Regions from separate parts of the Chryseobacterium sp. 2VB genome, predicted to be linked through region 1. Evidence: riboswitches for the same ligand, from Rfam matches in the RefSeq annotation. Region 1 holds a riboswitch; each other region holds the start of a gene.
The links. A riboswitch is a leader RNA that binds a small molecule or an ion and turns the genes downstream of it on or off. The one in region 1 is predicted to bind S-adenosylmethionine.
Positions count from the first base shown of each region.

Region 1 (3,435 bases):
AGAATCCAGTCATAGGAAACCACTACATCTACTCCTTTCGTTTCTGTATCAATAGCATTGGCGAAGAATCTTCCGCTTTCTACCTTAAACTGATCTAATCTTGGGTCTGTAATATTGCTGGTAATCACAATTCTGTCCTTTACTTTGATCCAGTATCCATCTATGGAAATAGTCAACTTATTAAATGGCTTCAGAGTAAATCCAGCACTTGCATTGACAGAAGTTTCCTGTTTGAGTTTATCAAATCCAAGAATTCTGGCAGCTTCACTATCGTTGCTGAATATTCCTTTGGTAACAATCTTTGAACCGGAAGTAGAAATATCCGCATAGGAATTATTAAAATACTGCTGTTGCAATGATGGTGCTCTGAATCCTGTCCCAACAGCGGCTCTTACTGCATAGTTTTTTACAAACTCATACCGTACAGCGAGTTTTCCATTCAAGGTGTTTCCGAAATCTGAATAATTTTCAAACCTGGCAGCGGCATCAATATTCAGTTTTTTATCCAAATCATAGGAAACATCTGCATATACTGCGGTGGAATGTCTGTCTTTCTTCAAGGCATTGTTGGGAGAAAATCCGATAAAGGACTGAGATCCGCCTGCACCAAGCACTGTTGATCCTTCAGTGGCCACATTTCCATTGATATCATATTGGGTATAAGAAGCTTCATCACCAGCTTTGATCTGGTATTGTTCAAACCTGAACTCACCACCGAAAGCAATATTGAAACGGTTTATATTTTTGGAAACATCAAGATTAATGGTATTCTGCAGAAAACTATGGGCGCCTGCATAAAAACTTGTGGGTGATTTTGCTCCCAGAGAAGCATTATTGGTATTGCTTACCTTATAATTGAAGGTATTGCTCCCGAACGTATTACTTAGGTCAAATAGCCAGTTGTTAACATTATATTTTGCACCTACAGCATAGGAAACATCATATACCTGAGACCCAAGAACCGCCTGAAAACCATTCGGATAAATGGATGAAACCACATTAGACTTTTCGCTTGGCAGTCTTCTGAAACCAAAACCTTCTCCTTCTTTAATACTGAAACCTCCGAAAGAATAGAGTTTAAAATGATCATTAAAAGGGTATTCTGAATTGAAAAACAACTGTCCCTGTCTGATCTGGGCATCTCCGATCTGAAAATTAAAATCATCACGGGTCAACCCTCTTTTTTCAATTTCGGCATCATCCGCAGCTCTGGCTGCTTTTACCGCTTCAGCGTCACCTGCAAATTCATACGCAAAATTATCTCCGAAAATATCCAGATCGTGATTTTGAGTTCTTGTGGTTTTTCCTCTGTGGCTTAATTGCAGGGAAAGATTGATATAACCGTCTTTTTTTCCTAATGAAGCACCATAGTTAACTCCTGCCTGGTAAGTATCTCCATCATTTCTTCCACTTAATCCGTAAGTAAGACTTGCTGAAGCTCCGGCATTTTTCTTAAGAATAATGTTGATCACTCCGGCAATAGCATCAGATCCATATTGTGCAGCAGCTCCGTCTCGTAACACTTCTATTCTGTCAATAGCAATTACAGGAATGGTACTCAAATCTGTTCCTACAGAACCATTTCCTACGGTATTCTGATAATTGACCAATGAAGTTGTATGTCTTCTTTTTCCGTTAAGCAATACGAGAACCTGATCAGGGCCCATTCCTCTTAACGTTACGGGATCAATATGCTCTGTGCCGTCAGAAGCAGACTGTCTCACTGCATTAAACGATGGAATCACATAACTAAGGAGGTCCTGAGCAGTCATTTGGGGAGAACTTCTCTGGATTTTGTCAATATTAATTACATCTACAGGAACCGGTGTCTCCAGCTTTGTTCTTTTGACATTACGGTTTCCGACGATGATAATATCTTCGATCTGTTTTCCTTTTTCCTCACTTTCCTGAGCAGCTACCAGAATTGCTCCAAGCAATAGTACAGCTGTGCTTAATTTTTTCATTTTTGTTCTTGCCAATTAATACTACCAATCTGACGGATCTTTCCGCAGATACACAAGACTTCAAGAAATGGAATTCATATAGAGTATTGACTTCAATTATCTCTCCCAAAGGGTTGGAATTAGCACCTTTACACGCTGGAATTGTGCAGGTTGCTAAGGTTTCACCGGGCCAAATCCCTCCACCTTTCTTGATAAATCTACTGCAAAAGTAGACTATTTTTCTGAACTTACAAAAAAAGGCAAATCTGCTGATCCGCAAATTTGCCTTTTATTTTGTATGGAACTTGTTTAAACTTTTTATTTTTGAACCATTAAGATTTAATAAGAATTTAAGAGTATTAAAAGGAGCTTAAAAATCAGAATGATTAACCTTAACTATACTTTATTTCTTAATCCTTCTTAATGGTTTTTTAAGATATTCAATATTTTTTATTAGTCTAGGCAACTTCACCTTTTGTTTTATTTAATAATCATCTTTTGAATGGCTGTTCCTGTCTCTGATTTCAACTGTACCAGATACGTGCCTGCCGGATAATCAACCTTCACATTATAAGTTCCGCTCTCTTTATCGAGTTTGAAAGAATCCATTCTTTTGCCAGTCATATCAAAAATTGAAATTTCCCCATTTTTTGCTTTATTGAAAACGAGGTGAGCGATTCCGTTGCGGACAGGATTATCTGCAATCTGAAGGGATAATTTATTGGCTGCATTGGTATCTACAGTAGACAACGCACCTGCATAATTTCCAAAGATTCTGAATTCTCCAGGCTGTAAAGAGATCGGAGCCGTTGTGGAAACTATATTCGAAATACTGTTATCCATCAGGTTCTGCCATTGACCTGTGTATGGGAAATAAGGCACTACATTCTGTGCGGAAGTCGTGTAATTGGCCAATACGACAACATTCTTTATTCCTGTTGTAATAGAGGCATCATATACATAAATTCTTGTGATCAGACCATTGGGGTCGTTCGTAAGATTGTTGGATTCTATACTATAGGTTTTCGATTTAAAGACCTGATGACTGTTTCTGATGTTGATGATTTTAGCCCATGTATCGTAGACCGCCTTTCTATTCAGATCAGTATCATATCCGAGCGTAAATGCAACAGGTTTCTCATCGGTTCTGCATCCGCTGTCTATCGTACCGTTTGCACATCTGTTGATGCTGAATTCATATCCTAATTCTCCAAACTGCCAGATCATTTTCGGACCAGGGATAGTAAAGAACGTGGCCCCGAATGTTTTCATTCTTTCAAGAGCGGTATTCAGGTTTTTTACATCATAGCTTCCGTTCGCTGCACCGTATGCAAGGTTTTTAAACATCAGTCTTTCTTCATCGTGGCTTTCTCCATAGCCTACGGCACTCATATTGGTAAATCCGTGAAGACTGTGGTTCATTCGGTCGTAATTGCTGTTTTCCTTATATCCCATCGTATTCTGATTGTAAGGATCTGTCTGTTTATTCCAA
Region 1 is NZ_SCNC01000006.1:173,910-177,344, forward strand. It holds gene FFS26_RS08465 (TonB-dependent receptor plug domain-containing protein) at 1-1,964, opposite strand, end outside; SAM riboswitch class I at 2,058-2,162, opposite strand; gene FFS26_RS08470 (alpha-amylase family glycosyl hydrolase) at 2,424-3,435, opposite strand, start outside.

Region 2 (3,435 bases), on a different contig from region 1:
GTCTGCCTGTTCGAGGTGCTGGCCATCCTTTAAAACCATGTTACGGTCAAAAGCTCCGATATTATCGAGACCCAGGAAACCTCCACCGAAAATATTTTTTCCGTTTTTATCCTTTCGGTTCACCCACCACGTGAAATTGAGCAGGAGTTTCTGGAATACTTTTTCTAAGAATAATAAATCCGGCTTTCCGTTATTTTTTTCATCAATTTTAAAAACACGGAAACAAGACCATGCGTGCACCGGCGGATTCACATCACTCATATTCCACTCATAGGCAGGAAGCTGTCCGTTAGGATGCATATACCATTCTTTCGTAAGCAGCAAAAGCTGCCCTTTGGCAAACTCTGCATCGATGATGGAAAACGGAACACAGTGAAACGCCAGATCCCATGTGGCATACCATGGATACTCCCATTTATCGGGCATAGAAATAATATCCTTATTATGGAGATGATTCCATTCCGTATTTCTTACATATTCGTTGAAATTTCTTGGGGCTTCAAAGTTGGGATCACCTTTCAGCCATTTTCCGATATTATAATGATAAAACTGTTTGTTCCAGAGAAGTCCTGCAAAAGCCTGTCTCTGTACATTTCTCTCATCTTCGTTAACGGTATCGCTCTGAATTTCCTGATAAAACTCTTCAGCTTCAGCCTGCCGGGTATTGAAAATTTCATCAAAGTTTTCAAAAGGCTCATCGGCTTCATCCGGGCACAATCTGAATTCAAAAACCTTTGATTCTCCGGCTCCGATAAGCTCATCAATCAGAAAAGAAGCCTTTGTTCCTCTTTTTTCGGGATTTACCGTATCCGTTTGATGGATAATATAATTATTGATTCCGTCTTTGAAATAGGTGTTTTCAACTGCAGGAGCTCCGTAAAGCTTAGAAGTATTGGTTTCATTATCACAAAATACACTTTGTGCATTTGAATTTCTGGAATACAGCTTCTTTATCGAAATACTGTCGTGGGCAATATTGATACTTCCGTCATGAGAAGCATTAAGTTCTGCCTTATAGGTGTTGTATCCCCATTTCCAGTTATTTCTGAACCATGCTGTAGGTGCCACCACGATAGGTGCCTCATGCTGGCTTCGGTTACAGACTGTCACCCTGGCCAGAATATCATTGTGATCGGCTTTACAATATTCTATGAAAATATCAAAATATTCATCATTATCAAAAATCCCGGTGTCGAAAAGCTCATACTCAGGTTCCTTTTTGCTGCGTTTTCCATTTTCAGCAAGAATGTCATCATAAGGAAACTCATTGATCGGGTACTTGTACAGCATTTTCATATAGCTGTGGGTAGGCGTATTATCCAGGTAATAAAAGATTTCTTTGATGTCTTCCCCATGGTTTCCCTGAGGATTGCTCAGGCCAAAGAACCGTTCTTTTACCATTTTATCTTTCTTGTTCCAGAATGAAAAAGCAAAACATAAAAGCTGCTTTACATCGGAAATTCCGGCAATGCCTTCTTCACCCCAGCGGTAGGCATAGCTTTCGGCATTATTATGATTGGTGAAATTCCAGGCATTCCCGTTCGGGCTATAATCTTCACGTACATTTCCCCACTGCCGGTTGCTTACATAAGGTCCCCAGTTTTTCCATTTGGTATCTTGTAATCTATCTTTTTCGGCGGTCATATGGCATCATTTTTCAATACGAAGTTAGTTTTTTTGAGAAGTAATTCCAATTTTTTTCATCTGAACAATTATTAATATGGTCTTGGAATACTTGTATTTAAGGGCTTTTTTAAATATTAAAATAATTTTTTTTTGAAATTAAAAGAAAAGAACTACCTTTGCACCATTCGTTCATTCAAATATTGAAAATGTTATCAAGAAAGGTTGAGGGATTAGACCCTATGAAACCTTAGCAACCCTTTGCGCAAGCAAAGAAGGTGCTACGTTCTACCAAATAATTTTGGACAGATAACTCACTGAAGTTCTTTTTCAGCCATTTCCTGTGGCATTTTCAATTGTATTAAAATTTAATAGAATTGAAAACAGAACTAAACTATATTAATCTTACGTATCAAACTCATTCCCAAAAGGAATACCATATCCCGTTGAGCTATCAGCTCTTTGGGAAAGATCTGTTTACAGCCCCTGTTATCTTAATCAACCATGCTCTCACCGGAAACTCAAATGTATCCGGAGAAAAAGGCTGGTGGAAACAGCTGGTAGGGAAAAATCAGATTGTTGATACCGATCAGTATACCGTTCTGTGCTTCAATATACCAGGAAACGGATATGACGATTTTTTAATTGAAGATTATGAAGACTTTACTCCTTCAGATATCGCTGCGATATTTCTGAAAGGGCTTGAAGTTTTACAGATCAAAAATTTATATGCCATTATAGGAGGCTCTCTGGGAGGAGGTATTGCCTGGGAAATGCTTGCCCAGCAGCCGGATCTTGCTGAGATTTTTATTCCTATTGCCTGCGATTACAGAACGCACGACTGGCTTCATGCACAGTGTCTGGTTCAGAAATTTTTATTAAATGATAAGGAAGAACCATTACAGAAAGCAAGAATTCATGCCATGTTGTGCTACAGAACACCGCAGTCGCTCAATGACAGATTTCAAAACCAATATAACCAGGACAAACAACGCCTGGAATCAGAAGACTGGCTGGTTTATCATGGTAATGCGCTAAACGAAAGATTTAGTTTGAAAGCGTACAAACTGATGAATCATCTCTTAATGAATATAAATGCTGCTGATACAGCACTGGAGAACATTCAGGCACGAATGCACATGATCTCCGTAGATACAGACTTATTCTTCCCGGCTTCTGAAATCCGAATGTGTTTTGAAAACTTAAAAGAGAAAAATAAGGATGTTTCTTATCACGAGATCCAATCTATACACGGGCATGATGCCTTCCTAATGGAATATCAACAATTAAATAATATCATTAAAAACATTTTATAGAAGTAATGAAAAATGCTAACGAAATAAAATTTTTGAAGAACAGATCAATCGTCAAATTTGAAGGAGAAGATTTCCTGGGAGAAATCGGGATTGACGGACGAATTTTTAAAGCGCTTACTTTGGCGCGTATCAGTGTAGGAGTAATCTCTCAGCAGGCCATAGAAAACGGAATTTCTATTCTGGTTCATGAAAATGATGCAGAAAAAGCAGTTGCCTGTCTTATTGATGAATTTGAGGCAGAAAGAAAATCAGGAAAAGTTTCTCAGATTTATAGTATCAATAATGTTTCTGTGATTGGTTTTGTTGCAGAAGATTTCAATAAAGTTTTTGCTGAGCTGGCAAGAAATAATGTTTTCCCGTTACTTTTAAATCAGGTGGCAGGAGAAAACAGAGTCAATATCGTAGTGACCTCTTCGCAGGATGAAAAAACAAGAAATATCATAGAATCTGAAATTTTCAAAAAGCCAAAGACCGTTCATCTGGCCATTATTGGTCA
Region 2 is NZ_SCNC01000009.1:152,570-156,004, forward strand. It holds gene FFS26_RS11065 (MGH1-like glycoside hydrolase domain-containing protein) at 1-1,644, opposite strand, end outside; SAM riboswitch class I at 1,833-1,939, shown strand; gene FFS26_RS11070 (alpha/beta fold hydrolase) at 2,001-2,939, shown strand; gene FFS26_RS11075 (ACT domain-containing protein) at 2,945-3,435, shown strand, end outside.
Region 2: another riboswitch for S-adenosylmethionine. It lies ahead of FFS26_RS11070 (alpha/beta fold hydrolase); the one in region 1 lies ahead of FFS26_RS08465 (TonB-dependent receptor plug domain-containing protein).

Region 3 (3,435 bases), on a different contig from region 1:
ACATTCAGGCTTTTAATAAATTCCTCATTCGAAATTTTCCACGAACCTCCCACTGACCAAAACCTGCCCCATCTGTTATCTTTCGCAAATCTTGAAGAACTGTCTGCTCTTCCCGATGCAGATAAAAAGTAAGTATTATTGTAGTCATACTCTACTTTTCCAAGGAAACTCAATAAGCTTAATTTATTACTGTTTCCACTGAAACTTCCCAGCAGAGAAGCAGCATCCGGCTCATAGTAATAAGGCAGTGAAAACTGACTTCTCGTTCCTGAAATCGTCTGATAATCGTATTTGTAGAATTCATGACCTGCTAATGCATTAACGTGATGCTTTCCAAACTTTTTATCATACGTCAGAATATTGCTGGTTGTATAGGAAAGTGTTCTGGTATTGGTCTTCGTCACCGAACCTCCAATTTCAGCACCTTGCCCAAGTAATGGATTTGAATAATAATGTCCGTTATAATTCACCAGATCAACAGAGAAGCTTGTTTTGAATTTTAACTCCGGCAAGAAAGTGAATTCCATGAATCCTTTCCCTGAAAAGTTATCTTCTTTATTTTCGTTTTTGTCCAATGGCAACGTTGCAGCCGCATTTTGGTTCTGAAGTGCATTCGTAGGCCTGTATTTTCCAAAATCATAGATCGGATTTCCGTCGGCATCCAAAACGTAAGTGCCGTCTGCATTTCTTTCATAATAAGGATAGAATGAAGGAATGAATCTTGCCGCATTGATGATATTACTCGCTTTTGAATCCGAAGAAGTAGGCGCCTGCTGAATACTGTTCGTATAGCTTAAATTTACTCCAACATTCAGCCATTTTTTAACTTCGGAATTAATTTTCAGCCTGGTATTATATCTTTTAAAACCAGATTCAATGGCCATACCTTTGTCGTCCAGATAACCAAGGGAAAAGAAGTAATTACTTTTCTCACTTCCTCCGCTGATATCAAGATCCATCTGGTTTCTTGAGGCCACTCTCTGTAAAATATCTCTCCAGTCGTCATTCCAGAGTGGTGATGCTCCCGGTAATAGTTTTCCATCTGTTCCTACCGGTTTTGGATAAGCAGTTCCATAGGGATTGATCCCAAGGGTAGAAACAAGATTATCTGTTGCCATCTGAGCGGCCTGCTGAGAAGAAACTTTACCAGACTGATATCCGTTTCGTAATGCTTCCCAATATAATTGAAAGTACTGATCTGTGTTTACCTGTTCATAATCTTTGACAGCTCTTCCTGAGAATCCCTGGCTGATATTAAAATTAACTTTTGCGTCTCCTTTTTTTCCTGATTTTGTAGTGATGATGATAATTCCGTTTGCCCCTCTTGAGCCATACAAAGCACTTGCTGTAGCGTCTTTCAAAACACTGATGGATTCAATATCACTTGGGCTGATAGAGTTAATATTTCCGTCAAAAGGAATTCCATCCACTACATATAAAGGATCACTGGAAGCACTGATAGAACCGATTCCTCTGATTCTGATAGTAGAAACCGCACCCGGCTGCCCTGAGGCACTGGTCGTCTGAATCCCTGCAACCTGCCCTTCCAATGCTTTGGTAATATTGGTTACAGGTCTGTTATTGATTTTATCACTGGAAATGGTGGCTACAGAACCGGTATAGCTGTTTCTTTTTGCTTTTCCATAAGCTACCACAACTACTTCATCAAGCTCCTTTTCATGAAGACTATCTTTTTTCGCCCTGGAATTCTGTGCACTTACACTGGTGACTCCAAGAAAAAAAGCAGCAACCGAAGGTATCCAGGCTTTAGAATTAAATAAATTTTTACTAATCATAATCAATTTTATTTACCATATATTAAAATTTTGCCCTTTGCAGAAAAGTCAGCAAAGGGCATCGATAAATACGATAAACCAAATGCTTATTTTTCCTTAAAAGGCTGAATGTAACACCTTGCCCTAAGGGTAGGTTGTTAAGACTTCACAGGGTCAGTTCCCTCCATCTTTCTTTATAAGCCGATCGAAATATGGTTGCAAAGCTAAAAACTTTTAGTCTACAAAACAAGTAGACTTATTTATTTTTCATGATAATATTTTAATAATTAACATAAAATTTTAATAAAACCCATTACAATAAGGAGTTGCGACTGTTATCATTTTTTCACACATGACAAATATCATTATCAATAATTCAATGGAATAAAAATTCAGCATCACTTAATTTTTATGTAATTAATTAAAAAAACTTTTTAATTTTATAGAATGAAAGTTTTAATCATCAATGGCCCTAACCTCAATCTGTTGGGCACAAGAGAACCGGAAATCTATGGAAGTGTTTCTATGGAAAGTTATTTGGAAAATTTAAAATCCGAGTTTCAGACTCATGAATTAAAATATTATCAGTCTAATATTGAGGGAGAACTTATCAACAGGCTTCAGGAAGATGACTTCGATGCAGTAGTGATCAATCCCGGGGCTTACACTCACTATTCATATGCGATTGCAGACTGTTTAAAAAATATCAGAAAACCTAAAGTAGAAGTTCATATCAGCAATATCTATAAAAGAGAGGAATTCAGACAGAAATCTGTAACAGCAGCTAATACGGATGCAGTCTTATCAGGCTTTGGAATGGATGGGTATCGGTTGGCCTTATTAAGTTTAAAATAACTTATACTTTTTTATTTAACCACGGATTTCACAGATTTTCATAGATGATTATGAAAAATAATTTATGAAGATAAAGGATAAGATTTACTGTAAAAGCATTGGGGTAAATTCCAGACAATTAACAAAAAGAAAATCTTATATCGTTGAAGAAATAAATGCTGAAAATATAAGAATCTGGAATGATGAAGGAAAGCTCAGATGGTATTCTAAGTTTTATTTCTGCTTGGAGAAAGAACCGGAAATTATTTCCATTCATATTGATGATGAAATAGTAGAGGATACTGAATCTGCAATAGAAGTCACCATTGAATTTTCTGACAAAACAAAATATTGGATGACCTTCACTACTCCAAAGTATTTAAATAAAATATTGGACGGAAAGTCTTACTTTTCTTCAAAGCATTTTATGATTATAAAATATCTGACTGAAGAATCAATCAAATCAACAGTCCTGAAACTGGATGAACAGAATGAATTGATTGAAAGTTGTAAAAAATACTAATAAGAAAGCCTCATCAGTGATGAGGCTTTTTGTATGTTGATTGGTAACTATTAGATAGTCTGTTCCTGCAATTGAGGTCCTGAAGCAACTAATTTCTTACCTTCTTCAGTATTACAGTACTGCTCAAAATTCTTGATATATCTTGAAGCAAGATCTTTTGCTTTTTCTTCCCATTCTGAAGCACTTTCATAGGTATCTCTAGGATCTAAAATACCTGTAGAAACATTTGGTAATTCAGTAGGAATTTCAAGGTTCATGATCGGAACCTGAGTTTTAGGAGCATTATCAATAGAACCGTCAATG
Region 3 is NZ_SCNC01000003.1:2,819-6,253, forward strand. It holds gene FFS26_RS04105 (SusC/RagA family TonB-linked outer membrane protein) at 1-1,796, opposite strand, end outside; SAM riboswitch class I at 1,880-1,978, opposite strand; gene FFS26_RS04110 (type II 3-dehydroquinate dehydratase) at 2,223-2,630, shown strand; gene FFS26_RS04115 (hypothetical protein) at 2,695-3,132, shown strand; gene pckA (phosphoenolpyruvate carboxykinase (ATP)) at 3,183-3,435, opposite strand, start outside.
Region 3: another riboswitch for S-adenosylmethionine. It lies ahead of FFS26_RS04105 (SusC/RagA family TonB-linked outer membrane protein); the one in region 1 lies ahead of FFS26_RS08465 (TonB-dependent receptor plug domain-containing protein).